DNA from 3 places in the Bacillus sp. CPT56D-587-MTF genome. Region 3 is predicted to be linked to each of the others. Evidence: riboswitches for the same ligand, from Rfam matches in the RefSeq annotation. Region 3 holds a riboswitch; each other region holds the start of a gene.

The links. Region 3 has a riboswitch for lysine ahead of AC3WVZ_RS02585 (amino acid permease). Riboswitches for the same ligand answer to the same signal wherever they lie in the genome.
Region 1: another riboswitch for lysine. It lies ahead of AC3WVZ_RS13680 (amino acid permease); the one in region 3 lies ahead of AC3WVZ_RS02585 (amino acid permease).
Region 2: another riboswitch for lysine. It lies ahead of AC3WVZ_RS07725 (aspartate kinase); the one in region 3 lies ahead of AC3WVZ_RS02585 (amino acid permease).

What each region holds. Positions count from the first base shown of each region.
Region 1 is NZ_JBYTEF010000001.1:2,664,287-2,674,702, reverse strand. Features, by position in the region: gene AC3WVZ_RS13725 (peptidoglycan D,D-transpeptidase FtsI family protein) at 1-115, shown strand, start outside; gene lepB (signal peptidase I) at 197-718, shown strand; gene AC3WVZ_RS13715 (cephalosporin hydroxylase family protein) at 753-1,376, opposite strand; gene AC3WVZ_RS13710 (NUDIX hydrolase) at 1,535-2,059, shown strand; gene AC3WVZ_RS13705 (methyltransferase domain-containing protein) at 2,240-3,004, opposite strand; gene AC3WVZ_RS13700 (hypothetical protein) at 3,309-3,590, shown strand; gene AC3WVZ_RS13695 (hypothetical protein) at 3,805-4,785, shown strand; gene AC3WVZ_RS13690 (DNA alkylation repair protein) at 4,895-5,665, opposite strand; gene AC3WVZ_RS13685 (iron-sulfur cluster biosynthesis family protein) at 5,699-6,004, opposite strand; gene AC3WVZ_RS13680 (amino acid permease) at 6,119-7,585, opposite strand; lysine riboswitch at 7,698-7,891, opposite strand; gene AC3WVZ_RS13675 (GNAT family N-acetyltransferase) at 8,212-8,661, shown strand; gene AC3WVZ_RS13670 (sulfite exporter TauE/SafE family protein) at 8,698-9,708, opposite strand; gene AC3WVZ_RS13665 (VOC family protein) at 9,806-10,416, shown strand, end outside.
Region 2 is NZ_JBYTEF010000001.1:1,468,323-1,478,738, forward strand. Features, by position in the region: gene asnA (aspartate--ammonia ligase) at 1-156, shown strand, start outside; gene AC3WVZ_RS07720 (VOC family protein) at 215-667, opposite strand; gene AC3WVZ_RS07725 (aspartate kinase) at 897-2,126, opposite strand; lysine riboswitch at 2,329-2,515, opposite strand; gene AC3WVZ_RS07730 (DoxX-like family protein) at 2,709-3,617, shown strand; gene AC3WVZ_RS07735 (DUF4166 domain-containing protein) at 3,622-4,233, shown strand; gene AC3WVZ_RS07740 (YndJ family protein) at 4,239-5,864, shown strand; gene AC3WVZ_RS07745 (8-oxo-dGTP diphosphatase) at 5,894-6,379, opposite strand; gene AC3WVZ_RS07750 (MFS transporter) at 6,517-7,779, shown strand; gene AC3WVZ_RS07755 (YozF family protein) at 7,995-8,459, opposite strand; gene AC3WVZ_RS07760 (polyphosphate kinase 2 family protein) at 8,865-9,668, shown strand; gene AC3WVZ_RS07765 (PadR family transcriptional regulator) at 9,821-10,360, shown strand; partial or broken gene AC3WVZ_RS07770 (MDR family MFS transporter) at 10,397-10,416, shown strand, end outside.
Region 3 is NZ_JBYTEF010000001.1:488,109-498,524, reverse strand. Features, by position in the region: partial or broken gene AC3WVZ_RS02600 (IS1182-like element ISBth7 family transposase) at 102-1,471, opposite strand; gene AC3WVZ_RS02595 (DUF3626 domain-containing protein) at 1,641-2,726, opposite strand; gene racE (glutamate racemase) at 2,837-3,667, opposite strand; lysine riboswitch at 3,869-4,050, shown strand; gene AC3WVZ_RS02585 (amino acid permease) at 4,198-5,622, shown strand; gene AC3WVZ_RS02580 (ABC transporter permease) at 5,683-6,882, shown strand; gene AC3WVZ_RS02575 (catalase) at 7,075-9,072, shown strand; gene AC3WVZ_RS02570 (type 1 glutamine amidotransferase domain-containing protein) at 9,096-9,611, shown strand; gene AC3WVZ_RS02565 (hypothetical protein) at 9,674-9,823, opposite strand; gene AC3WVZ_RS02560 (hypothetical protein) at 9,923-10,126, shown strand; gene AC3WVZ_RS02555 (MDR family MFS transporter) at 10,179-10,416, opposite strand, start outside.

The DNA of each region.
Region 1 (10,416 bases), 2.2 Mb from region 3:
ATCAGGAATTAATTCTGCGATTGGTAAAGAGATTTTGGATGCGTATTTTGAATTAAAAACAAATAGATCAAATGCAAATTCAATTCCAGTAGAACAACCGAACAAGGCACAGTAAAAATAGTATCACTGCATGGAAATATATTGTGCAGTGATATATTTTTTGAGTTAAAAAGCGCTTTATAAGGTGGGAATGGATATGAAAAAGGAGATTAAGAGAGGCTGGGGAAAGTACATACTATTTATATTGGTGATAGTCATAGGCTACCATTCTTTTACTTTATGTAAGGTGGAAGGGGAATCGATGCAGCCGACTTTATATGAAGAAGACTACGTATTTGTAAATAAAGCGGTAGTACGTCTTTCTAATTTACAACACGGAGAAATTGTCATTATAAAAGAAGAGGATGAAGCGAAATATTATGTGAAACGTGTAATAGGGCTTCCTGGTGATGTAATTAACATAACGAACGGAAAGGTATATGTGAACGATAAAAAGCAAGAAGAACCATATACAAACAAAGATTTATTTAACAACACACAAGTGTTTTATAATTTTCAAAAGACAAAAATTCCGCCAAATAAGTTATTTGTAATGGGAGATAACCGCGAAGTAAGTAGAGATAGTCGAAATGGCTTAGGATATATTGAAGAAGATAACATAATAGGCAAGGTGGAATTTGTATATTATCCTTTTTCAAAAATGAAAATGATAGAATAAGTGGGGGATGAGCAAAACCCCACTTATTAAAGTTTCACTTTATTTTCTTTAAAAAACCTTTTGGATTAAATGATATGAAAAATTTATGTTTAGACTCGTCGATTATGAAGTTATTATTTTTAGTTAAAAACTCATCCACAGCTTCCATCGGGCCAGGACCCCAATCGGGAAGAAGCGGATTTCCATTAATGGAGGTATCTTCTACAATCATATAACTGCCAGTAGTGACGATAGATTTATATAGTAATAGTTCTTTGGAGACATGTTCTTTACTATGATCAGAATCTAAAATAACTAAAACCACATCATCAGGTTTGCGCATGCTTACAATTGTTTGGATGGCCTGCACAGAAACAGAAGATGCTGTTAAATACGTAATCCGATTATGTGATGGCCGATTTGGCTGCGGAGTTATATCGATAGTAAGTACGTGACCTTTTCCAATTAAATCTAACATAGAAGCTAAATACAGTGCACTACCACCGTGAAAAGTCCCACATTCAATAATTAAATCGGGCTTTAATTCATAAATAATTTCTTGATACAAAAAGAGATCAGAGGGTAGTTTACAGATTGGAACTCCAAACCAGTGTGTATCGTTTAACCACACGAGGCTGTTGTAATATTGGTTTAGAAATTCATTGCTTATATTATCGATTTTAAATTCTCCTTTCTAAAAAGGATTCTCTCGTTTGACGTAAAGTGTTTACGCATGAAAGTTGTACTATATATTATGTAGTAAGGAATTGTAAGGCGAGTGTTTTTACTTGAAAATAAGCCAAATAACTCATGTGGAAAATGAAAGGAAATGATCGTATGTACAAATACACAATTTGTTTTATTAGAAAAAGCGATAAAATACTGCTATTAAATAGAAATAAAAAGCCGAATATGGGGATGTGGAATGGTGTTGGAGGAAAAATAGAAGAGAATGAAACGCCATACGAAGGAATAATTAGAGAAACGTTTGAGGAAACGGGTATAGAACTTTCAAGTGTAACGTATAAAGGGACTGTTGTTTTTAAAGGTAAAGATGAGCCCCAGGCTAGTGAAGGAATGTATGTGTTCGTTGCTGATTTTCCAGATGGAATGCAAATGAATACACCATTACGTACGGCTGAAGGATTATTAGAATGGAAAGAAATTGATTGGATATTAGATGGTGATAATAGAGGTGTAGTTAGCAACTTACCAAAATACTTACCGACAGTAATAACAGAAGAAAATAAGTTAAAACATATATTCACGTACGATAACCGGAATATTATTCATTACACAACTGCATGTTTGACAGAAGATGATGCGAACAAGCGATATGAAAAACAACTCATTTCTCAATAGAAGAGGATAGTGAAAAATCACGTTTTGTTCTCATTATATATACGAAGTGATTATATGTTTCAGAAATACAATTTATTGGTCAGAATTGTAATATGTATGATATAACTTTTCTTATGGTGAAAGCGTAGAGAACATACGTAAACGGAACAAAAAAGCGGTGGCTTTGCCGCCTCCTTTTTGTTAGCTGTGAATCGCCTTAATCATAAATCGATGTTGCTTCACATCAAAATATCCTTTTTGTAAGATAATTTCATGTATACGATATAACTCCTCATAATACCTTTCGATAGTAAAATCAGGAATTTGCCACGGAATCGCTTTTAAATAGTAGACGATAGCGCCAATATCATAAAAGCGTTGGAAAGGGAATTCTTCCTTTGCTTCTAAAATAGTAAATCCAGTTTCCTCTAACTCACTACATGCTGCTTCAAGTGACCAACTTGCAAATTCGTTATTTAGCGGTGCGTTAAATTGCTCATTAAGTTCCACACAATCGAGACCACCAACTTGTTGTGTAAGGAAAATCCCATTTTGAGAAAGGATTCTTTTTACTTCAGAAGCAGCATATGATTCATGTTGGTTTAGGATTAGATTAAACTGATGACCATCTTGAAATGGCAATGCAGTATCATCGTTCACCTCTACAACAGTAACCCCTAAAGGCTCTAATTTCTTTCGAGCAATTGGCACGTTTGGAGCGTAGCCCTCAGTAGCATAAATAGTTGACGGGAACGGTTGTAACATAGATAAAAACTCTCCGCCGCCAGTTCCCATATCTAGCATTGATTTAGCGCGTTGCATAAGCTGGAAAGCAGTACTGCCGTACGACCATGATAAAGGCTCGCTCTTCATTCGGCCCGTTTCTGAAATGAAAGAAAAATCCCAACCGCTAAAATGTGTATTTGCACTTTCTAATAAAGTTAAAAATAATGGATCACGTTTCATAATTATGTCCTCCTATTTTTCAATGAATGATATGATGAGAACGGAGAACGGGAGGACCTCTCATGAAAGAGAAGCGGTTTTACGTTTCGTGTTCGAATAGATTCATATAAATTTGCTCCTTGTGAGAATAGTAATTTATATATTCGGGATAATCGAGTGGGAATCCTTTGAGGGTATAAAAGAAGGCAGTTGTTTAATGAAAAAATAAATTGAGTTATCTAATTTTATAGTGCAATTGTTCATCCATACGCATAAAAAAATTATTCTCTCCATAAAATAGTAAAATTATATTGGAGGTTGAATTATGAAAAAATTTAGTGTATTTTCAATAACATTGATGACTTTTGGAATGTTATTATTTGGATTAAATAGGATAATAGATAGCTATTCTGAGCCTATTATCCTATTAGGGTATATTTCTTTTTTAATTGGAGTGGTTCTGAGTATTATAGCGATTGCTAGACGTGAAGATGGAAGATTAAAATTCATATCACTTATCTCTTTCTTTGTTCTCCTGTTTTTCATTACTTGGTTTGAGTCGTTTCAGGTACTACGAATTATTACTTGGCTAAAAAATATCTATTAAAATTTAAATTGTTGGTAAAAATGGGAAAACTTAAATTTAGGTTTCTTTTTATTATATTCGATTATCAATATTAAAACTTATTAGAGCCATTAATAAAAGAAATAGATATATAAACCGAGTGTAAAAATATTTTAATTCTTTGAAAACATTCAGCGATTTAGTATTCTTTATATATGGAATATTTTGTTTATGCGAAAAGAGGGCAAGGTGCTATATGAAAAGAATGAAAAATGTAATGTTACTATTGTTATGTTTCTTATGTTTAAGTGGGTGTAATTATAAAGATGACGATCAGGTGAAAAAATATGTGAAAAAAAAGCACGGAATTGATGTGATTGTAACACATTGGGGTGCTATAAACGAAGGGAATATGGGGCATACATATCATACTGTTCAAGCAAAAAATAACAAAAATATTCAATTTAGAGTAGAGGTAGATGGCTTCTTATATTCAAGAATAAAAGGTGATGAATATCAATACGGAAAAAAAACATATGAGGAATATAAGAAATTTAAACCAATGCTAGAAGAAATTAAAAAATTAGGTTACGTGGAACCTGAAAATAAAAATGTTTTTCAATATATAGTGGATGATGATATAGAGGAGAAACCAACGGATACGTTATTATTAACTTTAAAAACGAGTGACAAGGTTGATTACAGTCAATTTGAATCAAAAGAATTAGATCGTTTATATGCTCTAATCCAATTCATTCAGAAGAGTAATAGAAAGATAACAACACTTGAAATTGAGGATTATAATGGTGAATCTATAGGCTTGCCTTTTCAAAATGTGCAAAAAGCTATAACGAAAGAAGAACTGCTTTTAACAATGAAAAACACAGTAAGCGGTTATTGGACATATTTGGTTCAAACTGAAACAAAAGTAGGCGTAAGGTTAAATGAAATTCAAAATGATCGTTTTGAAATTGAGGATATTACTTGTCCACACCCGAAAGACGGCAATTGTCTAGAGTATGAATTGACATTAGTTTTCAATGACAGTGAGATAAAATATAGAAATGATCCATATGTAATAGATGATTTGAGAAAGGTAGTCACTATTCTTAAAGAAGAACTATATAATAAGGAATTTAACATATATTTAAGGAACAAGGATGGAACAAGTTATTCACTCTGGCTATCATCCGAAAAAATTAAGGAAAGTAATAACATAGAAGAGCTAGTAAAATAATGATATAAAGAAGAAATTTAAAGTGCTTTTTACGTTTGTTATTTCTGTATTCAAAAGGAAAACCGCTTATACTTCATTTTTGAAGCATAAGCGGCTTTGTTTAAAATATTTAAAAACAAAAATCTTTTGGTAAATTACCATTTTTAATAACTGTTCTTAACCCATGTTTTATAATCCAAGGATTAATAGGATGCTGTTTATCACGTAATTGCTGTAACCACTGAAAAACGAGTTCTTTATCTTCTTTCGTAATATCGTTAATATGATTGGCTACAGATTTTTGAACATATTTAGAAGGGTCATTCATTAATGGTTCAAGAAGTTGTAAATTGTACTGAAAATCACCTTTTAGAGCTCCTATTTTTTTAGCCCAAGGAAGCCTTGGTCTTGTACCTTCAGAAACTAATCTCCTAATGTGGCTGTTTTCGTCATGAATCCACTGTTGTAATATGTTTAGTGTATCTTCATGGTATGTTTCAAGAAAGGGCCGAATGGCATATTCAGCAGTATTCCTTTTCGTTATTTCATACATTGCATTAAACGAGATTTTAAAATCGTTAAGCCCATATTTTTCAACGTATTTTGCAACAGGCATGTACATATATCCATTTGTAAATGTGCCTACTTCTGTTGTATTTTCTGGTCCTAATGTTTTCAGTAATATATGTATTGCGGCATTAAAATCTTTTTGTAAAGCATTGTGTAATTCATCTGCAATTACTTCAATACGCTGTTTTAACTCTAAATTTTCAACTTTACAAGCTACAGAATCTACAAAGATGCTTTTAGAGAAACAAGGATCGTGTTTACAAATAGAATCAGCTATTTTTTCTGCTAATTCTTCATTAAATAAAAATTTTAACGGAACATATTTACCCATTTTTTCACCTCGGTGGTCAAATGAAAACAATTTTTATTTTTTAATCGACAATCCATAAACCAAAGTCTCACTCGGAGTCGTAATACTAAAACCTGTCGTCTTATAATCAAGCTTCACTGTATCACCAGTGTAGTCTTTCGTAAATGAATCCATTTGTACGATAAGCTCCGCATCTTCATATACAACATCATCTGCGTTAAATGTATCCCAAATTAAATCGACATCAACGAAAATACTACAGGAGTTTGTCATTGTTCCTCTAATGCGAATGATCTTTTTGTCTTCACGTTCTAATCTATGTATAGCTGCTTTTGCTTCATCAGTAATGCGAATGTTCATTGTATCCCAACCTTTTATTTATATTTCTTCTATTATGGCAAAAACAGGAGCAATAGGGAAGGAAAGAGGTTTGCAACAAAAAACGAGCAAACAAATTTGTTTGCTCGTTTCACTTTATTTTAGTTCACATTTATCAAGTGGAATCACTTTTGTTTTTTTCGTAAATTTATATCCTAACCATAGTACTAAGAAGAGTGGTAAACCGATGTAAGAAACGAGTACGCCATTCCAATCGATTGATTCACCCATAAATGCGCCGTAGTTTTGTCCTAAAATTACGATGATACAAAGTGTAAATGCGAAGATTGGACCAAATGGGAACCATTTTGCTCTATATGGTAAGTCATTTAAATCTTTTCCTTGTGCGATATACGCTTTACGGAAACGGTAATGACTAATTGCAATGCCGACCCAAGCGATAAAGCCAGACATTCCTGATGCATTTAATAACCAAATGTATACAACACCGTCACCGAATAAAGAAGCAATGAAAGCGATACTACCGACAATTGATGTTACGATTAATGCGTTAACAGGTACACCGCGGCTATCTAATTTACCAAGAAACTTTGGTGCTTTTCCTTGGCGAGCTAAATCCCAAAGCATACGAGTTGATGCATACATACCAGAGTTACCAGCAGATAGTACTGCCGTTAAAATAACAGCGTTCATAACAGAAGCAGCAAAGGCAACGCCCGCTTTTTCAAAAATAAGTGTAAACGGACTTACTGTAACATCACTTGCAGCAAGGCTTTCAGTTGTATAAGGAATTAATAAACCGATAACGAGAATTGCAAGGATATAGAATAAAAGAATACGCCAAAAGATTGAACGAATCGCTTTCGGAATATTACGCTCTGGATCAGAAGTTTCACCAGCAGCTACTCCTAATAGTTCAGTACCTTGGAATGAGAAACCAGCTGCCATAAACACACCGATAATTGCCATGATACCGCCGTTAAATGGTGCATCTGCAACAGTGAAGTTTTTAAATCCAACCGTTTCACCGCCCATAATTCCAAAAATCATCATGAAACCAACAATTAAAAAGATAATAATCGTAACTACTTTAATAAGTGCGAACCAATATTCAGATTCACCAAACCCTTTAACAGATAAGTAGTTTAAAAGGAAAATAATAGCTAAACATAATCCGCTCCAAATAAGAGAAGGGGTATCTGGGAACCAAAATTTCATAATTAATGTTACGGCTGCAAGTTCAGCAGCAATCGTAATTGCCCAGTTATACCAATAGTTCCATCCAAGTGCAAAGCCAAGTGATGGATCAACAAATTTTGTTGCATACGTACTAAAAGATCCAGTAACAGGCATGTAAGCTGCAAGTTCAGCTAAGCTTGTCATTAAAAAATAAACCATAATTCCAATTGCGGCGTATGCAATTAATGCGCCACCAGGTCCAGCTGTATGGATGACACCACCACTGGCAAGAAATAGTCCGGTACCAATTGTACCACCGAGAGAAATCATCGTAAGGTGACGAGATTTTAATCCGCGTTTTAATTCACCTTGTCCTTGTGTAGTTTGCGTTTTAGAGGTAGATTGATTTGTTGCGCTATTCATGTTCAACACTCCTTTTCTTGTAGGTTAGGAAGGAGCGGGGGAGAAAAATACAAAAAACCGCCAAAGGAATTTGGCGGAACGTTTCACAAATAACCACCCCATCATACCCTTCCGTTAAGATAGCACCCCACGTTTACACGGTAATTTTGTAAACGTGACAGTTCTGTTCCTTTCGGAGACAGCCCCAGCTCATATTTCCAGAGAAGAAATATAAACTTCGGCAACTTTTCCTTTCAAACGGAGTCAGCTGACATTCTCTGTGTCTCGTCCGTTTTACTATTAAAAGTCGCAACCTCTACCTCATCGGATTGATGAGGATTTATATATTGCTAAGATTTTTAATATATGGCAATTGTAATGACTTTCTGAATATATTGCAAGATATTTTGTTAGGAAAAGTCAAAGAATATCGGTTATTGTATAGGAAACGCTTGCAAAACTCCACCCGAACCTACTATTATGTAGCAATAAGCAAAGAAAAAATTGTTATACAAATGTTTCGCAAAAAATATTGAAAAACCCTCTAAATTAAAAGAAAATTCAGAAAAATATAATTCGACATTCATAATAAAGTCATATTATTTGTTATAATTAGGGTAACGTTTAAGCAAAAAGGGGAAATCAAAATGAAATTAGAAACAGAAAGGCTCTATATAGTGCCGTGTACAGAAGAGAGGATTCAAGTCGCTAACGAGCAAGGATATAATAGCGGTCCGCATATTGTAGGGCATGTAAAGAATGTAAAAAAAGATGCAACTTTATTACCATGGGGGGCGTGGTATGTTCTTCGAAAAGAAGACGATAGCGTTTTAGGTGATATTGGGTTTAAAGGGAAACCAAACGAGGATCAAACAGTAGAAATTGGCTATGGATTCATTGAGAAATATTGGAATCAGGGCTATGCAACAGAAGCTGTAAAAGAACTAATCGATTGGGCTTTCAAAACAGGTGAGGTAGAAACAATAATTGCAGAGACACTTCTAGATAATTATAGTTCGATGCGTGTTTTAGAAAAGTTACATATGAAGAGAGTAAATGCTACAGAAATGATGATTAATTGGAAAATAGAAAAATAAAAAATACCGCTCTAAATTGAGCGGTATTTTTTATAGTTATGGTAGCATTTGCTTCTGATCATTCGGATACTCAGCCGTTGACGTATTAGGACGATTGGAATGATTACGAACAGCAATGAAAATAGAAATAATAACGACAAGACCAACTGCAACGTAAGAAAGTGAAATAATAGTTGGATCCACTTTAAATGTAGTAAGCAGTGTACGAATGTTTGTAAAGATAATAAGACCACCAACTAATACGCCAAGTAAATGAGAAGGAACGATGCGAACTAGCCATGCCGCGATTGGTGCCGCTACGATACCACCGAGCATGAGAGAAAATACCCAAACCCAGCTTACTTGTTCCCAGCCAAGTGAGATGAAGAAGCCGATTGTTGCAGCGAGTGAAACAGGAAATTCACTCGTATCTACAGATCCAATAACTTTTCTAGCTTCATTTCCTCTTGCTAGAAGAACAGGTGTCGTAATCGGCCCCCAACCACCGCCACCAGTTGAATCAACGAATCCAGCGAATAAACCAAGCGGCACAAGTTGTTTTGCAGACATACGCTTATTTGAAGTGACAATTTGTTTTTGAATGATGAATCGTAATAAAATATAAACCCCTAAAGTAAATAAAAATACGGAAATGTACGGTTTGATTACATCTCCAGGCAAATTACTTAAAAAACATGCCCCAACAAATGCGCCGATTGCCCCAGGTAATGTAAGCCTGGAAACTGTATATTTATCAACGTTTCCAAATTTGATATGAGATGCGCCAGAAGCTGCAGTTGTAACGACTTCAGCTAAATGAACCGATGCGGAAGCTACAGCCGGTGCAATACCAAACATTAATAATAGTGAAGTAGACGTTACCCCATACGCCATTCCGAGTGCTCCATCGATCAGTTGAGCGAAAAATCCAATAATAGCAAAGACAATTAATTTCTGCATAAATAATCCCCCTGTAATAATAAATGAAAAAGACACTTTTCCCGTATGAGAAAAGTGCCTTTGGTTTTTCCAATCAGCAATAATTAAATTTGTTTCATTATAATACATATTAATCGTATAAATCAACTAGGTTTTAAAGTTTTTGAATTGAATGAAAGAAAAATAAAATATACAATAAAAGGATGGAGAGAAAGGGGAGAAAGACATGTTACGATTTGATCATCTTGTTCACGCAGTTCATGGTACACCGGAGGAAGCGGCAAAACAAATGCAGGAACTTGGATTTCATACTGTATTAGGCGGAGAGCATACGAATTGGGGTACTTGGAATAGTTTAAGTTATTTTGATTTATCATATATAGAATTTTTAGCAGTTCAATATGAAGAAAAAGCGAAAGAAGCAGAAAATCCATTAGTACAAGAAACAGTGGTGAAACTACAAAATGGAGAAGGAATGCTACAAATCGCGATCCGAACAGATGCAATTGAGGAGCTAGCAGTTAACTTTAATAAGTACGGCTTACATACGATAGGGCCATTTGAAGGGAAACGCATGAGAAAAGATGGCCGACTTTTAGAATGGAAAATGTTATTCGTTAAGCAAGAAGAGAACGGACCGAAATTACCTTTCTTTATACAGTGGAATGAAACGGACGAAGAAAGAAGAAACGATTTACGTAACAGTGGGACGATTACTGAACATAAAAACAAAGTGCAACAAATTGAAACGATTCATTACGCAGTAAAAAATGTTCGAGAAACAGTACGGAAATGGAAAAAAGTAATGGGACTATCTACAAGCTCAGTTGTGAAAAA
Region 2 (10,416 bases), 980 kb from region 3:
GAAGACGTACTACCATTAACAATCGGCGGTGGCATTGGACAATCAAGAATGTGCATGTACTTCTTACGTAAAGCACATATCGGTGAAGTTCAATCTTCTGTATGGCCTGACGATTTACGTGAAGCTTGCAAGAAAGAAAACATTCATCTGTTTTAATAGAAGTAAGGGAATAGCTTAAATATAGAGCTATTCCCTCTTTTTTATAAAACATTACTTATTTATTACCGAGTTCTTCTGCTAAACCGATTAAAATTCCTTCGACTCCACGAATGTAGCAGAGACGATACGAGTTCTCGTACTGAACTACTTCGCCAACGAGCTCTGCACCATGCTTAGTGAGTCTCGATACCATTTCGTCAATATCCTCGACAGTGAACATGACGCGTAGATAACCGAGGGCGTTTACAGGAGCTGTTCGGTGATCTGCTATAGTAGGAGGGGTGAGAAATCGCGAAAGTTCAATTCGGCTGTGGCCATCTGGAGTGACCATCATAGCAATCTCTACGCACTGAGAACCGAGTCCAGTTACGCGACCAGCCCATTCACCTTCGACATTTGCTCGACCTTCGAGATTCAAGCCAATCTCCTCAAAGAAAGAGATTGCGTTATCAAGGGATTCTACAACGATGCTGACATTGTCCATTCGTAGTAATTTGTTTTTTGCCATAGTCTTATCTCCTTATGTATAAAAGTTTATTATTTAATTATCCTCATAATTATACTACTAAGTAGTTACAAATTCCTTTCAGTCAAAAACACCTTGTCACAGTATAGGAAAATGTGACAAGGTGTTTTTTAATATATCATATAGCATCTTGTTAACGAATAGCTTTTTATTTAATAGGAAGGAAGTAGATTAATATGTTTTTTTTATAAGCGTTACTAAACATATCAAATTAGCTCATTTGCACGAAAGGCTCAATTTTCGCCATAAATGATTGATGCAGCGCCTCAACGCCTGTTACTAAATGAAGGCGGTCAATAACGACAGACACTTTAATTTCTGATGTACTTACCATTTTAATATGAATATCTTCTTCTTTTAAAGTAGTGAACATATTTGCAGCGACACCTGGGTTAGATACCATGCCAGATCCTACGATTGATACTTTTGCTAAATGATTTTCATATTCTACTGCTTCATAGTGAAGTGCCTCTTGATTTTGTTCCAATACTTCTAATGTTTCTCTTAAATCATTAGAATGGATGGAGAAGGAGAGATGAACAGTTCCTTCATTTGTAATACTTTGAATGATGATATCTACATTAATATGTGCCGCTGCTAATGTAGAGAAAACAGTTGAAAGTGAACCTTGTTCTAATCCTTTCACTGTGATGCGTGTAATATTATCTTCAAATGCAATACCTTTAACGATTGATTGTTGTTCCATGTTACATTCTCCTTTTACAATTGTTCCGTTTTCTTGTTCCATACTTGAGCGAACTTCTAAAATGACATTATGATTTTTAGCAAACTCAACAGCACGCGGGTGTAATACACCAGCACCGAGGTTTGCAAGTTCTAACATTTCGTCATAAGAAATTTCATCTAATTTGTAAGCATCTTTTACAACTCGTGGATCCGTCGTATATACGCCGGTCACATCTGTGTAAATATCACATTTTTTTGCGTTTAGTGCAGCAGCTAATGCGACAGCAGTTGTATCAGAACCGCCTCGTCCAAGCGTTGTAATTTCAAAATCTTCACTGACTCCTTGGAAACCAGCTACAATAACAATCGTACCTTCAGCAAGATAAGATTGAATACGATCTGTATGAATGTCAGTAATCCGTGCACTACTATGTACAGATTCTGTCGTAATACCTGCTTGCCACCCTGTTAATGAAATTGCATGATAGCCTTTTGCTTGCAGTGCCATTGTTAATAATGAAATAGTTACTTGTTCTCCTGTAGATAGAAGCATATCCATTTCACGTTTACTTGGATTTTCTGTGATAGCGTTAGCGAGTGCGACAAGTTCATCTGTGCTTTTTCCCATTGCTGAAACGACAGAGACAATGCTATGACCTCGTTCATATTCTTCAATAATTAAATTTGCTACATGTTGAATGCGTTCGACGCTTCCGACAGAAGTGCCACCAAATTTTTGAACAATTGTTTCCATTACAAATTCCTTCTTTCGTCTATTTTTAAGAATAGATTAGGAAATATATCAATCCCAATACTCCTGTAGTTACCAGAAAGACAAACAAAAAACACCATCTCAAATAAGTGAGGATGGTGCTGTTACAGGAAAAGGGAAACAGAAAACGGAGCTAATAAAAAAACCGCCAAAAAAGGAATATCATAAAAAATGATATCTCTTTTTTGTAGATAGCTCTTCATACGTACACGTCTGTACATATGACAGTTCTGTTTCTATTCGAAAACAGCCCCAATTGATAAATGCAGAGAAATTTATCAATTTCGGCAATACTTCCTTTCATCTAAGTTCATAGATATCTCTGTGTCTCCATTAGAATACTCATAAGTATCGCAACCTCTATCTCACGTTTTAGGCGAGAGTGTTTGATTTATGAAGTTGTTGGTAACATTTGTTTTATAATAATTTAAATTTTTCGGGGAATCAAGTGTTTTATATATATTTTAAAAATTCTTTCTTTTTTCTGAGGAAGTTTGTGAAAAATGTAGCAAAATAAATTCATTGCATGTACATTAAACTTATAGTGCATAGGAGGTGGGGAGAATGAAAAGGAAACAGCCTATTTATGTTGCGACAAAAATGAACACGACGATGGGAAAATTATGGGAATATACGCAAGAACCAGCTATACATACAGAGCGGGATGCTCGCTTTACTGAAATTTCGTATTTAGAGAAAAAAGAAGGAGAACCACAGAAGTTTTTGTATAAAACAAAGATTGGATTTGGGCTTGAAATAGCTGGAGAAGGGGAATCAATAGGTGAAATAAGAAAAGAAACTGGTGAAAGAATTTCTTCTTTAAAATTTTGGACGGATAATACATTATCTCTTATTCAAATAGGACGTGGTTATTGGAAGTATACGCCAAATAAAGAATACATCCATTTTGAGACACAATATGATTATGATACAAGATTTGGTCATGTAGGGAATGTAATAGATTGCTATATATTTCGGCCGTTATTAGGTTGGGCGACTGCTTGGAGTTTTGATGCTTTAAAATTATGGTTAGAAAAGGGGCTTCATCCTAGGTTACTAATTAGAAGAACAATGACGTATTGGCTCGTATGTTTTTTATTTGCTTTTGTATGGATATATCAAGGGATAGTGCCAAAACTACTGTTTACTCATTTAGAAGAAGTAAAGATGCTTTCTGTATTAATCGGTTCAAATGAAAGTAGTATATGTATACTTAAAATAATTGGGATGTTAGAAATAATTTTCGGCGTCGTATGGCTGTTGCCAATAATAAAACGAAAATTATTTATACTGCATATTATTGTATTACTAGTTTTAACGTTAGCAGCAGGATTTACGAATATTGCAAGCTTTACAGGGCCGTTTAATCCGATTACATTAAATGTTCTTCTAATGGGGTTATCAATTGTCGGTTATATAAATAGTTTCGATTTACCAAGCGCGAAAAATTGCAAGAGGGCGAGAAAGGGATAAGTGTATGGCTAATATGTATGAACGATTATTAGGGGATACCTATAAAAATCTTCATCCTGAATTGCAGAAGCGTTATGCGATTACAGAAGAGAATAGTTTTACAGGGGAAGGAAAAATGGATGAAATTTACGGTGGCTCTTTTTTCGTGAAATTTATATTGAAAATTACATCGAAGTTTCGAATGTTTTTCTCGGAACGAGGAGAGGAAATTCCATTTACGATACAAAACATAGCTGAGCGAGATGAATATGGACGAGAATTAGTAAGGTGGAACCGTACTTTTTATTTCCATAATAAGAAAAGATATTTTAATGCAGTTATGCAATTGGATGAAAACGAAAATGAAATTGTAGATTATTTTGGTGAACCACATTTACTCGTTTCTACACTGCATTTTCATATCGATGAGTTAGGGGCAATGCATATTTCTTCAAAGAAACAATGGTTTTATATGTTTGGAAGAAAAATGCCGTTACCAAAATTTTTGTATGGTGAGGCAAAAATTGTTGAAAGTTATGATGAAACACTACAGTGTTTTCGAATTCATGTACAAGTACGAAACCCGTTAATTGGCTCGCTTTTTTCATATAAGGGAACATTTGTGGAAAGGAAATAAACGATATGAAAAATATAATATTTGGGCTTGCTTGTTATGTTGTTTTTCTAATATGTGAGTGGTCGAATATAAATCCTGTTGAAGCAATTATATTATTATCTGTTTTATTATTTATACCAATGTCATTTTGTATTATTGATAAAAGAAAAAGAGATGGATCGCAATTATTATTTTATAAATCCGTATCGTTTTTATATCCAATCGCAGCAATTTGTGCAATGCTAGCTTTCGTCACAAATTACAATGTATTTGCGCTAGTTTGGTTTGTATATACAGGAATTGTTGCGTTATTTGGTGTAAGTAGATTGCTAGAAAGAGGATGGAAGCCGTTAGAAGAAATCGCCATAGATAGTGCGTTTATTTATTTGTTTTTAGGTGGTTTTTGGTTTTTTGCTTCAGTAGCAAAACTTTCAATTATGCATTTTAGCTTTGACATTGTTTTACTCACAGCTGCACATTTTCATTATTCGGCGTTTCTATTGCCATTATCAGCTGGTTTAATAGGGAGAAAAAGAGAAAAGAGAAGTAAAGTGTATGATGCTATTATGTTTATCATCATGATTTCACCTATGACAGTTGCAATAGGAATTACATACTCAAGAATATTTGAATTTTTTGCAGTGTTCCTATATTTATGTGCAATTTATGGGTATGGATTTTACGTTTGGAGAGCAAAATTTAATGCTATCAGTGCAAAGATTCTTCTAATCGTTTCGTCTAGTACACTCATGGTTACAATTATGTTCTCACTTATATATTCATACGGGAATTTGAAGCATGTCTTGACGATTACAATTGCTCAAATGGTTTGGATTCATGGTGTTGTCAACGGAATTGGAGTAGCGTTACCGGCATTTATCGGCTGGGTGATTGAAAAGAGTGTTCCGAATTATAAATACTATGGGAAACCAATGAGTAAGTTAAGAGGAAATGTGGCAATTGGTGAGGCTTATTTATATAGCAACAATTTAGTAGACAGTAAGGAATACAACGGTTTAGTCGATAAAGTAAATGACTTTCATAGTGAGGCATTTGATGTGACGAAGGTTCCTTTAAGTATGATTCATTTTTATGAAAATACAACAGAGTATGAGTTGCAATCAAATATTAAATGGACTCGTTGGTTCCGTCCGTTCGCACTTTGCTATGAGAAAATGAGTAAGCGTGTAGAACAAATACATTTAGGTATGGGCGGCAATTGGGAAACGATGCATGGCTCTATCATTAGTGTAATAGATGAGAAAGACGGAAGAGAGAATGTAAGGGCTTGGATAAGGAAAAATGAAGCAGGTGAATCTATTTTTGTAGCTCTTTATTCAAAGCATACAAATAAGAATGAGATATATATGAATATCGCCTTACCTTTACCTTATTCGAATATGACTGGTATTTTGAGGCTATGTAATGATAATCATGATTTAATCATTACTAGTAAGTTAAGAGAAAATGGCCAGGGAGATGAGGGGATTTATTTACATACTCGGTTCTTAACAATCCGTTTACCGTTAGCAGAGACTTTCATCATTACAGAGGGTAAGGATAAAATGTTAACAGCTCATCATAGCATGTGGCTATTTGGACTTGAATTTTTACATATTCATTATAAGATTGAAAAAATTGCACAGAAGTAAGAAAGGCTTGGATGGGTTTCCAAGCTTTTTTATGTATGAGTAATTGTCATAGAAATTTGTTTATTTAGCTCATTATCCCAAACACGTTGAATTTCAAAAGTGCCTGTTTCAAAAAATAATGGGAATCTTTCTTTAAACCAAGTTTGCATAGGTAGCTTTAGTGCTGTATTGATTGGTATCCATAATAATTCACCCTCAGGAGGATTCAAAAGAAGTTCACCTTCAAATGAGTCTGTCCAATAGTTAAATACCATATATCGAACATTACCTTTCGGATTGACATATTCATCTAATCCTTTAAAAGTTAAATTGGAAACAAGTAATCCAGTTTCTTCTTTTACTTCTCTTATAGCGGCTTGAACGATACTTTCGGGGAAATCTACTTTGCCGCCAGGAGCGATGTAGCCAGGGAAACCTCGATGGCTGGGGCGTTTTATGAGTAAAATTTCATTGTTACGTTGGATCATACACATTGTATAGATCTGATGTTCGATGTTATGTGAATTTGGAGGCATAATGATGTATTCTCCTTTATATTTTTTTGATAATTTTACCATAACATAATTGTTTCTTATATAATTAGAAATGGAATGTTATAAATTTTCAGTTATATATTATAAATTCTATAGTCATTCGAAAAGAGGGGAGAGACATGCAAGGAGAAATACAAAAGGAGAAAAGTTTAGGTTATATTGGAAAATTATTATTACCAGTTAAAGTATCAACGCACTTTAAGTTTTTATGGATTGGACAATTACTCTCGGCCTTAGGTAGTTCGATAACTATGGTCATACTTCCAGTTGTTGTGTATTCATTAACTGGTTCAACAGTTGTAATGGGGATGACGATGGCAATGTACATGCTACCTAATATTCTTGCTTTACCGTTTGCGGGTTTAATTGTAGACCGAATTGATCGGGTTAGGTTAATGTTATTTACGGATATAATCCGCTGTATATTAATGCTATTACTTGCATCGCTTATATTTATGGATTTATTAACAATTACGATTTTATATATTCTCGTTGCCATATACGGACTTATGGAAGGGATATTCCAACCAGCATATTCTGCTGTAAGGGCGAAAGTATTCGTCCCTGAAATTCGTAATGCAGCTAACGCACTCACTCAAATGAGTAATCAAGGTATACGATTAATTGGGCCAGCACTTGGTGGGTTAATCGTATCGGTTGCATCTGCAGGGATAGGTTTCGGACTAGATGCAGCAACGTACTTATCATCATTTTTATGTTTATTATTTTTAAAAGAAATTAAGTTTAAAAAAGTAAAACCCATTGAAAAGAGTAAGCTTAATTACAAACAAGAGTTTATGGAAGGTGTTTTCGTTTTAAAAAGTCATCCGTGGCTGTGGATTACAATTTTAGTTTTTTCTTTTATAAATATTTGTTATGCCGGCATTATCGTCGTATTAATTCCATGGTTATTTAATGTTCATCATCATTTTGAAGCTTACGTGTATGGACTTGGCATGGCCTTTTCTGGTGGTGGGGCTGTAATTGCCGCATTAATATTTGGTGGGAAAGAGCTGTGGCATAAGAGAGGATTACTGGCTTATGGAGGTGTTTTAATGAGTGGCATTGCTTTATTAATTATGCCATTCATTTCTTGGGCACCCGCTTTAATATTCTTAATGGCAATTGAAGGATTTGGCATGATGATATTTGGACTCATTTGGGAAACGAGTTTACAGGAGCTTGTACCAGAAGAAGCATTCGGAAGAGTGGCAAGCCTTGATATGTTGGGTTCTTTTGCTTTATTGCCATTAGGATACGTAGTTGTAGGCTGGTTAGCTACTGTCATAGGTGGCGAGATAACTATTATAACACTAGCTAGTTTAGTAATTTTAACAATTGGAATCGCATTGTCTGTACCGAGTATTCGTCGATTTAATTGATTATATGGGAAAAGAGGGCTAGACCTATATAGAAAATAACTTAGCATATAATCAACTAGTATTAATAAAACATCTTTGTAATGAAAAGCCTTCCATACATATTTGGCACAAAAAAATTAGTATGGAAGCAACAAAATTAGAAATCACAAAAGAAGTGACGGAAGCGATACAAGCAGGTTTCAAAAAAGAAGAATAAGCCCTAAAGAAATTAGGACTTATTCTTCATTAAATACAAATGTTTGTTTCATTTTTTTACCTTCATTTACCGGATGGCCGTTATAAGAGAAATTCTTTTCTTCCCAAGTGATCACAACTTTAAAATTATGACTATTAAAGTCTAATGGGAATACCATGTAGTCAAAGCTTGTATGACTTTTAGAAATATTTTCATTAGGTGTAGTAGGTTTAAAGGTAGCCTTAGAGGTAGGATTGTTATCAAGTATTTCCACGGATACGTTTGATACATCATGACCGATGTTTTTTACGAGTAAACTATACGTATCAAATACACCTTGTTTCGGCTGGATTGCTTGCTTGTTTGAGTTATGAGATTTATCAATTTCGACATACCATTGTTTAGACTTTGATGCAATCGGTAGTGACTGAAATGTGTAAGCACTAGCTTGCATTGGTAGTGCTAAACATATAAGCGTAAAGAGAGTTAATATTTTTCGTTTCATTTTTTGAGAGCTCCCATTCTTTAATGGATTTACTTGTTATTATTTTCTTTTTATGAGTTAATATACCATATAATGTAAAGTGGTTGTTGTGAGTAGTGAATCAATATCTTATTCACTACTCTTATAGCTAGCATCATTACGTATGAAGTAAGAAAGAATAAATTTGTTTTTTCTATACTTAGATTACTGCCCTTTTTAAAAGGGCTATTTTTACGTTTTAATAAAAAGAATATACTAAGAATTCCGTATAAATTATTTATTTTAATGTAGTTAAATGTGCTTGTATATTGTGAAATTAGAGAGGGAAGTTGTGTAGAGATGTTTCTACACAGCTATTTAGGATATGAAAAAATCACCAAAAATATGTTAAAATAACATTGTCATACAACAAGGGGGATTTGTTTTATGGAAAATGGACATCTTGCTAAAGTAGACTTAACGAAAAAAATTGAATCAAAATCTAAGTACAATAAGAAATTAGAAAAATATCAAAGGCGCTTATTAGCATTACAACAAATTTTGAAAGAAGAAAAAATCGCGGTTATGCTTGTTATGGAAGGATGGGATGCGGCTGGTAAAGGTGGGGCAATTAAGCGGGTGACGGAACATCTTGACCCACGTGGGTTCCAAGTAGATCCAATTGGAGCGCCTGCACCTCATGAAAAACGTTACCATTATTTGCAACGTTTCTGGCGAAAAATTCCACAGTACGGGCAAATTACTATTTTTGATCGCTCATGGTACGGTCGTGTGTTAGTTGAGCGTGTTGAAGGTTTTGCTACAAAGGAAGAGTGGATGAGAGCATATGATGAGATTAATGATTTTGAAAAACTACTAACAGATGACCATTACATAATGGGGAAGTTCTTCTACCATATAAGTAAAGAGGAACAGTTAAAGAGATTTAAAGATAGAGAGAAAAATCCTTTGAAAAGATGGAAAATTACAGACGAAGATTGGCGTAATCGTGAAAAATGGGATGAATATGTTGAAGCGATGGAAGACATGTTTGAAAAAACAAGTAAGCCAAATGCGAAGTGGCATATTATTGAAAGTAACGATAAATTGTATGCTCGTGTGAAAACGTTAAAAATTATTATTTCATTCATTGAGGATTATTTCTTAGAACATGGTATAGAATTGCCTTCTTATTATTATGAAATGAAAGAGGATATTGAAGTTTTGCAAGATGTAGGTGTGAAAGAGTAAAAAAGAAAATGGCCCTGTGAATTGGTGAAACCAAATCATGGGGCTTTTTTATTTAGAAACATTTTACAATTAACAGAATAAGGTATATAATCAATAATCATATTAACATTGTTAATATGATTATTGATTATATAATGTGTGGGGGTTTTACTTTGAAGGGAAGAGATGTTGTTTTAGGTTTATTAATGGAAAAGGAATTGTCTGGTTACGATATTAAAATTGTGTTTGAAGACGTATTTACTCACTTTTTTGATGGAAGTTTTGGAATGATTTATCCAACGTTACGACAATTGGAGAATGAAGGGAAAATAAAAAAAGAGGTTGTCATGCAAGAGGGGAAACCGAATAAGAAAATGTACTTTATTACAGATGAAGGACGTGAAGAGTTTTATCAATACATGCAGACGCCTGTAGAGAAGGATGTTTTACGTTCGGATTTTTTAATGAGAATGTATTTTGGTAACTATAGTGATGATGTAACAATAAAAAAATGGATTAAAGATGAAATTGAAAGAAAAGAAGCGTACATTGCAGATCTTCGATTGAAATATGAAAAGTGGAGAGTAGGTATTACTTTCGTCGAAGAAATTTCACTAGATGTAGGTATTGCATCGTATAGTGCACAAGTGGAGACTTTGAAGAAAAAATTAGAAGAGTTAGAGGCGAAAGAAAACAATAAAACAGAAGAATGAAAAACGCGTTCACAATAAATAAAGGGGTATATAAAGATGGAGCAATCAAAGGGTAT
Region 3 (10,416 bases):
GCTTCTTTTCAGAGTGTTGGGAAACCCTTTAGGGTTCCCAACACTCTGGAATCTTTTTTGATTTTAGCGAATAAAAACAACATAAAATAATAGAATTTTAAAAAATAGCCCTCCACCTGACCCTTTTTGGTCAGGTGGAGGGCTATTTTTTTCATGTTTTGACAAGCTGCGGTGAGATAAGCTTGCATTTGGACAGACTTCAGCCCTCGAAACCGGGCATAGCGGTAGCCATGTAGTTCTTTGGCGTCTGCAAAGCTTCGCTCTATAGTGGAACAGCGTACTTTATACAACCTTTTCCCTGTAGCTGTTAGCTTGTTTTTTCTAGCAATATCCTTATATTTCTCCCACACATGATGAGTGATAACTTTTTGTTTTTGTTTCTTTGAAAAGCACACCTCACGTAACGGACAAACAGCGCAGTCTTCTGGATTCGATTTGTATTGACGGTATCCTTCACGATCAGTTGTTACATATTCTAGAATACATCCCATCGGACAAGCGAAAACATTCATTTCTTCTACATATTTAAATTGGCTTTTCGGTACTTCTTTATTCCGTTTTCCAAATCGGCGATACCCCATCACCATAAATATATTCCGTTCTGATAGTTTCTTACAGATATATCCTGTAAAATAGCCAGCATCAAGGGCAACAGCTTCTACTTTGAAGTCGAATTTATCAATCTGAGCTTGGAGGCGTGCTAAATACGGCTCGGAATCTGCCATATTTCCAGCCGTTACATAGGTATCTGTAATAATATTGTACTTCGCATCAGTCGTACGATGATCCAAGAAATGAAAACCATTTGGTTTTCCATCTCTCATTAAAAATCCACTATCTGGATCCGTTGTACTTATACGAGTTTTTTTGGTAGGGGTATCACTTTCCTTTCTAGGTTTTAATTCTTTTTTCCATGTACCTCACGATCTTCGATTACCGCAGCTTCTAGCTCGTCTATATAAAACTTTGCTTTTTCTTTTTTATATTTATGTACAAATTTATTTTTATTGGCATTGGCCTTAATATGTGTAGAATCTGTCATCAGTGCACGTCCTCCTACCATCCGGTGCTCCGTCGCTTGTCTCACAATCTCATCAAAAATTTCTTCGAAAATATTTGTATGAATAAAACGAGTACGACGATTCCAACTGATTGTAGAGTGATCCGGAATAGTATCCGATAGAGAAAACCCTAAAAACCAACGGTAGGCAATATTCGTTTTAATTTCCTTTTCCAATTGACGCTCAGAACGAATACCGTAAAAATATCCAATAAACATCATCTTAAATAAAACAATAGGATGAATGGACGGGCGTCCATTGTTTTCACAGTAATAAGGGCGTAACTTCTCTTCAATAAAATCAAAACTAATTGTCGCTTCAATTGCACGAAGGAAATGATCTTGTGGAACCAACTCTTCTACAGAAACAGATACACGCTCATCACGATGATTTTTTAAAGCACCCATCATAAAAAATCTCTCCTTTTCCTCTTTTTTATCAGTGTTGACACATAAAAAGAGGTTCAGACACAAAAACAGGCTGTGGAGAAGACTTTCTCCACAGCCTGAAAAGAAGCTGATCTATAAATAGATCAGCTTCTTTTCTATATAAATACTTCCAAAAATGGAGTATTTCATTCTACTTCCGATTTGGTTTTCCAAATCGAACTAAAACATGCCATAATAATTTTAATTCCTGAAGCACTTCTTCATAAGTTCCACGATCACTCCAAGATAATGGATTGCGTTTCAAATCCACTACAGCAGAGCCAATTATATTTGCATCGATACAATGATTCCGTGCAATGCGTCTTGCTAAAGATGGCATTTTTGAACCTCTAAAATCCATCGGAACTTCGTCTACCGCAAGTACAAAACCGATGTGCCAATACAAATCAATCGCATACTTCAGGCAAATTTCTTCTAAAACTCTTCCTACATCCGTACCCTTAAATGAAGGATCTGCAACAAGCGCTTCCACGTCTTCTTTTAGAGAAATCTCTCCATGAATCTGCGCTTCAATATAATGATTAAGATTACGGGCTGGCTCTTTGCTTACTACATCTATAAACGGCCTTTTCAGATTAGCCAGTAAATGATTAATTAATATTGTTGGCGTCAAATTTCCTTCACCAATTGCAAAATCTCTTACGAATGTCTCTTCCAAAAGAGCAGCTACAATCATATCAAACTCCTCATAAGTCCCCTTTTCTTTCGGATCTTGATGTGAATCTAAATATGTATATGTAGAACGCGAAGAAACTTTTGGAGATAAGAGAAAATAACAGGAACCAAAACGCGGAGCCGGCCCATCTGGATGTAACATTAAATTTAGCGCTCCGTATTTTGGACGTTGATCATTCGTTACGCCTTCTAATTGATATGCCCCTCCAAATATTCTCTTTTCCCAAAGGTCACGTTCACCACCAGGATAAGCAGATACGCTTCCATTAGATAGCAATGTTTCAAACTGACTTTTATATACTCCTTGCTCAAATAATGCTTCAGCAACACTTTTCTTACTCGAATCTAGTCTGTCTGGATGAAAGTGTAAAGCAATCCTTGCGTGAGATTTTAAATTAGCGACAGCCTCTTCAAATATTTCATCTGTAATATTAGACATTTTAAGTATATGATTAATCGTTGCGTTAGCCTCACGTTTTTCGTTCTCTGCATATTTTGAAATATACTCCAAAGCAAATAATTGAGATCTTGATAATTCCATAATCAAACCTCTCCTTTAATTAAAATGACCTTAATGATTTCAATTAAAAGCTTATTCTTTCCTTCTTATGAAACGAACCTAATTTATTTAAAAACGTAATTTACTAAATCTTAATTATGCATACACGCATTTTTCATAGGCAAATGTACACATTCTACAGAAATTTGATACCCTAGCCATCGCTCAGCAATATGTTCAAATGATAAAACAGATCCCGTTGTAAAAAAACGATGCTTCGGATTCAGATTGTCAGACAAAATTCCTTTGTGCTGTAAAATGGTGCTTAACTCTATCGCCGTTTCTTCTGCAGAACTAATAATCGTTATATCTTCTCCTAGTTCCTTTTTTATATAGGACTCTAAAAGTGGATAATGCGTACATCCAAGAATTAACGTATCTATATCTTCTTTCGTTAATGGAAGTAAAGCTTGTTTCACTTGCTGCGTGACATATGCTGTATCTTCTAATTGATTTTCTACAACTGTGGCTAAAGTCGGGCAAGCATAGCTATGCACTTCCAAATATGTATCCAGCTCGTGTAATGCTTTTTCATACATATTAGATTTTATCGTACCTACAGTTCCAATTACCCCGATTTCCCCTTTCTTTGTTACTTTAATTGCCGCTCTTGCTCCTGGATGTATAACGCCAATAACTGGAATGGAAAGTGCTTCTTGCAGCTCAGTCAATGCAGCAGCTGCAGCAGTATTACATGCTACGACTAGCGCTTTTAATGGAAACTGTTTGAGGAACTCAACCATTTCAAATACGAAAGATTGCACCTCCTCTACACTTCTTGGTCCATACGGGCAACGCTTATTATCACCAATATAATAAATGCTTTCTTTAGGCAATTGTCTTATAATTTCGCTCGCAACTGTTAATCCCCCAACTCCCGAATCTAGCACACCTATTACTGAATGTTTATGACATACAGACATTTACTTCATCCCCTTTTCAATCATCTAGCGCTAATAATATGTATTATATTACGAAAATTCAAATATCACATAACAACCCCTCTTACTTTTAATCACAAACTCTTCTCTATAATCTGATTATTACTATATCCATTGACGTATAAAAATTCATTTGTTACTCTTAAAGACGTTAATTTAATATTTAAATCCTCATTCGTATCTCGGTGAGGTAGAGGTTGCAATCATTAAGAGTATCATTTCAGGAGATGTAGTGGCATTGATGACGGAATGAGAAAGGAATGGTTGCCGAAGTAAGTCGTGTCCACCATGCACGCTTGCTGGGTCTGCATTTAATAAGTGCAGAACTGTCACAAACGTTTCGTTTGTGGAGAGCTATCGAGAGGTATGTCGTGGGTTTCTTATAAGATAGAAAGCATGTAGCGGCAAATTACGTGCTTTTTTTGTTTTGTTTGGGACTTCTCTTCCTGACTCAGGAAGACATACATATCTCCTCGCTTGACTTGGTTATACTAACTTTGGAGGTATTTTCTATGCAACAAAAAAAATGGGGCTTTTGGGTACTAACAGCTTTCGTTGTCGGTAACATGGTTGGCGCTGGTATTTTCATGGTGCCAAGTACGTTGGCACAAACAGCAAGCCCACTCGGTGTCACTTTAGCTTGGTTAACTACAGGGTTTGGTGTTTTAATGCTAGCTCTTGTTTTCGGTAATTTAGCAATTCGTCGTCCTGATTTAACGACAGGGCCACAAAGTCATGCATATGCTTTATTCTCAACACCAAAAAAGAAAAAAATGGCTGGCTTCAGTATGGTATGGGGATATTGGGTTGCAAACTGGGCAAGTAACGTTGCCATCATTACATCATTTGCGGGATATTTATCACTCTTCTTCCCAATTATGAAAGATACGCGACTACTATTTTCAATCGGCTCGTTTAACGTAGAAGTCGGAAAACTAATTACATTTACGATTTGTTCCATCTTACTTTGGGGAACTCATATTATATTAACAAACGGTGTAAGCGGAGCTGGAAAACTAAACTTCTTAGCAACAACAACGAAAGTAACTGGATTCCTTTTATTCATCGTCGTTACGTTATTTGCATTCGAAGCTTCTAAATTTGGACAATGGTATACACCGATGATTGATAAATCAGGGGCATCACACGGTCTTCTTTCACAAGTGAATTTAGCTGCTCTTACAACACTTTGGGCGTTTATCGGAATTGAATCAGCTGTTCTTTTATCAAACCGTGCTGTTTCTCCCAAAACGGTAAAACGCGCAACAGTTGCGGGATTACTTATTACAGTTGCCATCTACTTAGGAATCACAATTTTAACAATGGGTGTACTTCACGTTGATAAATTACAAGCTTCTGAACGTCCATTAGCAGATGCACTAAACGCTGCAATGGGTCACGGCGGCGGGAAACTGATGGCATTACTTGCTCTTACTTCCCTGTTCGGTTCTATCTTAGGCTGGATTTTATTAAGCTCAGAAGTACCTTATCAAGCAGCAAAAGAAGGTTTCTTCCCTTCCTTCTTCACAAAAACAAATAAAAAAGGAAGTCCAATTTACTCATTACGATTAACAAACATTATGTCGCAAGTATTCCTATTCTCAACATTATCAGGAACCATTGCGGAAGCTTATACATTCGTTATTACCGTATCGACACTAGCCTACCTCATTCCATATCTCGTTTCACCAATCTTCCAGTTAAAACTAGTCGCAACTGGTGAAACATATAAAAATGAAATGCGGGCAAGAATTACAGATGGCATAGTCGCAGTTATCGCACTTTGCTACGCACTATGGGTTATTAAAACGGGCGCATCCGATATAAAAACGTTCCTTCTCGGAATTGGTTTATTCGTAATCGGATTTGCTTTCTATCCATTAATGAATCGTGATCAGAAAAAAAATAACGAAAAGAAAAACGGGCAAGTTGCATAACGCAATTTGCTCGTTTTTTCTTTTGTAAAACATATATAATAGAACAAAGAGGTGAAAAACATGTCAATCGAATCGCTATGGAGCTGTCGCTTCCAACAACATATTCAAAATATCATTACATACTTTGCACGTATGATTAACGGTTTACTATATAGCTTTATCTTTATTTCATGCGTTGGTGCATATTATTATGCTCAGTTTCTAAAAGCATCTCCTTCTAAAGGAATATCTTTAATAATTATAACGATTGTACTTACATTCATTATAACGAGATGCCCTATCCGTACATTTATTCAAAAACCTGATGCTGTCTATTTACTAGCACTAGAAGAGAAATTAACATCTTATTTTAAAAAATCTCTTCTATACAATTACATCATGCAGCTTTTCCCATTATTATTTACGTTCCTTATTCTCGTTCCACTTGCTATGCAATCATTGCAATTAACTGTACCTTTTTTATGTACAATCTTTATCGTGTTAATGATTACGAAAGCCTGGAACATGTACATACATTGGATGTGGCGTGATAGTCACGAAAAAAATATATGGCTAATCATTCGTATTACTTGTAACGCCCTAATCATTTACATGCTGTTTTATTCCGCAAATGTTCTCATATTGGGCGGACTACTCTTACTACTTGCTTTCCTACTTCTATATACGAAAAAACAGCCTACAAAACGAATACCGTGGGATTACATAATCGAGCAAGAAGAAAAAATGAACGTTCGTTTTTATCAATTTGCTAGCATTTTCACAGATGTTCCGCAACTGAATAAACAAGTAAATAAAAGAAAATGGCTTACAAATTGGATTGAACCTTTATTACATAAAAAACGAGCAACTTTCTTCTATTTACATACATTAGCATTTTTACGTGGAAATGATTATTTCGGTATATATATTCGCTTAGGATTGATCGGTGCTTTCGCCTTATATTTCATACCAAATATATACGTAAAAGGCTCTATCACTTACATCGTTCTATATATGATCTCTATGCAGCTCCGTTCACTATGGAAATATTTTTCGGGAAATATTATTGTGGCATTATATCCAATCCATACTGAAGAAAGGATGAAGCAATTTCTTCACTTAATCTTTATATTGCTAAGTATTCAACTCATTGTATTTTCGAGTGTTATACTCATTGCTACAGGTCAATTTTTACATATCCTTATCATTATGATTGTCGGGTTACTCTGGATCAAATTTATTATTGTACCAAAAACGAAGCAAAGAATTTCCGCATTTTAACGAAAAGAATTATCTTAAAAGCCAAGGAGAAAATAAACTTTCTCCTTGGCCTTTTTATTTTTCTTCCTCAAACAAGAATCACCAGCACAACCAATGTATTATGATTTTTACATACAAAAATCATAATACATGTTTACGTCCTAATAAAAAGGGTATCTATTAAATTAACAAAGTAAAGGAGGGGCCTATATTGTGAATAAAAAAATGGAGCAATTGAAGCACCATGTTACGGATAATCAACGCAAACATGCTTTAACAACAAACCAAGGAGTAAAAATAGCCGAGGATGAATTTTCTTTAAAGATGGGCTTAAGAGGCCCAACCTTAATGGAGGATTTCCACTTTCGCGAGAAAATGACCCACTTTGATCATGAACGAATTCCTGAAAGGATTGTTCATGCACGCGGAGTTGGCGCTCATGGTTATTTTCAGCTTTATGAATCGTTAGAAGCATATACGAAAGCAGATTTTCTTACTAATCCTTCAAAGAAAACACCTGTATTTGTACGGTTCTCAACCGTTCAAGGTTCTAAAGGATCCAACGACACAGTAAGAGATGTACGCGGATTCGCCACAAAATTTTATACAGATGAAGGAAACTATGATTTAGTGGGTAATAATATGCCCGTATTCTTTATCCAAGATGCTATTAAATTTCCTGATTTTGTCCATGCAGTTAAACCAGAACCACATAATGATATTCCTCAAGGAGCTAGCGCTCATGATACCTTTTGGGACTTTGTTGCGCATAATCCTGAGTCCACTCATATGGTCATGTGGCAAATGAGCGACCGAGCTATTCCGCGTAGTTTACGAATGATAGAAGGTTTTGGAGTTCACACATTTCGACTCATTAACACAGCAGGAAAAGCCCATTTCGTAAAGTTTCACTGGAAACCTACCCTTGGGGTTCATTCATTAGTATGGGATGAAGCTCAAAGGATTGCTGGGAAAAATCCTGATTTTCATCGTCAAGATTTATACGAAGCAATTGAAAAAGGGGATTATCCTGAATGGGAGCTTGGATTACAGTTAATTCCAGAAGAAGATGAACATAAATTTGATTTTGATATTTTAGATCCAACGAAATTATGGCCAGAAGAAGAAGTTCCCGTAAAATTAGTTGGTAAAATGACATTGAACAAAAATGTTGATAACTTCTTTGCTGAAACAGAGCAGGTAGCTTTTCACCCTGGTCATGTCGTACCAGGTATTGATTTTTCAAATGACCCTCTTCTGCAAGGAAGATTATTCTCCTATACAGATACACAATTATCTCGTTTAGGGGGCCCTAATTTCCATCAAATCCCTATCAATCAACCCGTATGTCCTTTTCATAATAATCAACGTGATGGTATGCATCAAATGCAGATTCATCGCGGTCAAACAAGCTATCATCCTAACGGATTAAATAACAATCAACCTGCAACCGTCCAAGCCGAACAAGGAGGATATGAACATTATCAAGAAAAGATTGATGGGCATAAAATTAGAGGTCGTAGTAAAAGCTTTCTTAACTTTTATTCTCAGGCTAAACTTTTCTACAATAGTATGAGCCCTATTGAAAAGCAGCACCTAAAAGAAGCTTTTTGCTTTGAAGTTGGGAAGTGTAAATCAGACATGGTGAAGGCAAATGTAATTGCTCTCCTAAACCACGTCGATCGTCAATTAGCACAAGAAGTCGCTAACATTGTTGGAGCTCCTTTACCTAAAGAAAATCACGAAGTAAATTCAGATGCAAAATCACCTGCACTAAGTATGTCCAATACTATTTTTAAATCTGATTCTAAAAATGTCGCAATTCTATTAAATGGTGACCCAAGCGTCTCCCTTCTGTCCGAATGGATTCAAGCTTTTGCACAGCACCGAATGAACTATAGCATCATAGATAATAAAATTTATCATTTCAATGATTCCATTAAAGTAACTGATACTTATACAACAACAGACTCTTCGCTTTTTGATGCAGTATTAGTGTTTAGTAGTGAGTCTGTCATTCACCCCCCTGTTTTAGAATTTACAGAAACTACTTTTAAACATTTTAAACCGATAGCTCATGTCCTTAGTAATCCTCATGCTTTGGACAATAGTAAAATTAAATTAGATGGAGCAGGAGTTTATAACTTAACAAACACTTCAATTGAATCATTTATAGAAGGTATTGCCCAAGGAAGATTCTGGAACCGATAATATAATATAAGGAGCGGATTAGAATGAGTAAAAAAATTGCTATTTTAATAACGGATTATTTCGAGGACACAGAATACACAGAGCCAGTAGGAGCTTTTAAACAAAAGGGATATGAATTAACAACTATTGAAATGGAAAAAGGGAAAACGGTACACGGTAAACAAGGAAAAAGTGAAGTCGTAATTGATAAAAGTATTGACGATGTTTCTCCAGAAAACTTTGATGCCCTCTTCATACCAGGCGGGTTCTCCCCAGATATACTTCGTGCAGATGAACGTTTTGTTCGCTTTAGTAAAGCATTTATGGATGCGGACAAACCCGTTTTCGCTATTTGTCACGGACCTCAGCTACTCATCACTGCACAAACACTTGAAGGACGTGATGTAACTGGATATAAATCTATTGAAGTCGATTTAAAAAATGCCGGCGGGAACTTTCATGACAAAGAGGTTGTCGTATGTCAAAATCAGCTAGTAACAAGTAGACAGCCAGAGGACATCCCAGCGTTTATTGAAGAATCGTTGCGTATATTAGGATAACTAACCTCCTTTTATTTACATGAAAATAGTTAATCAGTGAGGTTTTATTCATCCCCCACTGATTAATTAGCCCCCACCAACTGGTCGTTTACAGGCAATCCGACCACCACAAATAGCAAGATAAATAAAAAGAGGGGAATCCAAAAGTTCAGTTTTAATAATCTTTTGGATTCCCCCTTTTTCTCGCCCAAAAATTCCTTATCACTTTTCATAGGCAGTTCTCATATAGTGAAAATGACTATATAATTCCTATCCATAAGTTAAATAATGATTTCGCACATATATAAATACAAAAGATGGGAGCCTTATTTATGAATAACAATCCACCTTCAACGCCCCCAAATCCAACGGAAACGAATAATAATGAAGTGAGCTTACAAACGTTACGCGTTATTGGGCTAATTGTACTGATTAGTGGCTACATATTAGTAACGCTTTCTGAAGTAGGCACATTAAAAAATCTTTTGCTACAGCCTAGTACTACTCCAAATTTAGCTGAAGTTGATCCGTTCTAAAAATTATATAAAAAGCGAATCCCAGTATAACTGGTTCGCTTTTTATATAGTTTCATCCAATTTGAGAAACATTTCTCTCATCCTCATACTTCTCTTTCCCTATCGCTTTCATAAATAGTAAAATACTGCTCATACCAACGATAAAGTACAGAGCACTCATGCCCCAAGAGGCAATAAATGAACCTAGCATAACACCTAATGCCCCGTTCATTTTTGCCACTTGAAAGACCATTCCGTTAATCGCCATATAAGAACCTCTTGCCTCATTTGGCACCATATCTGCCATAATA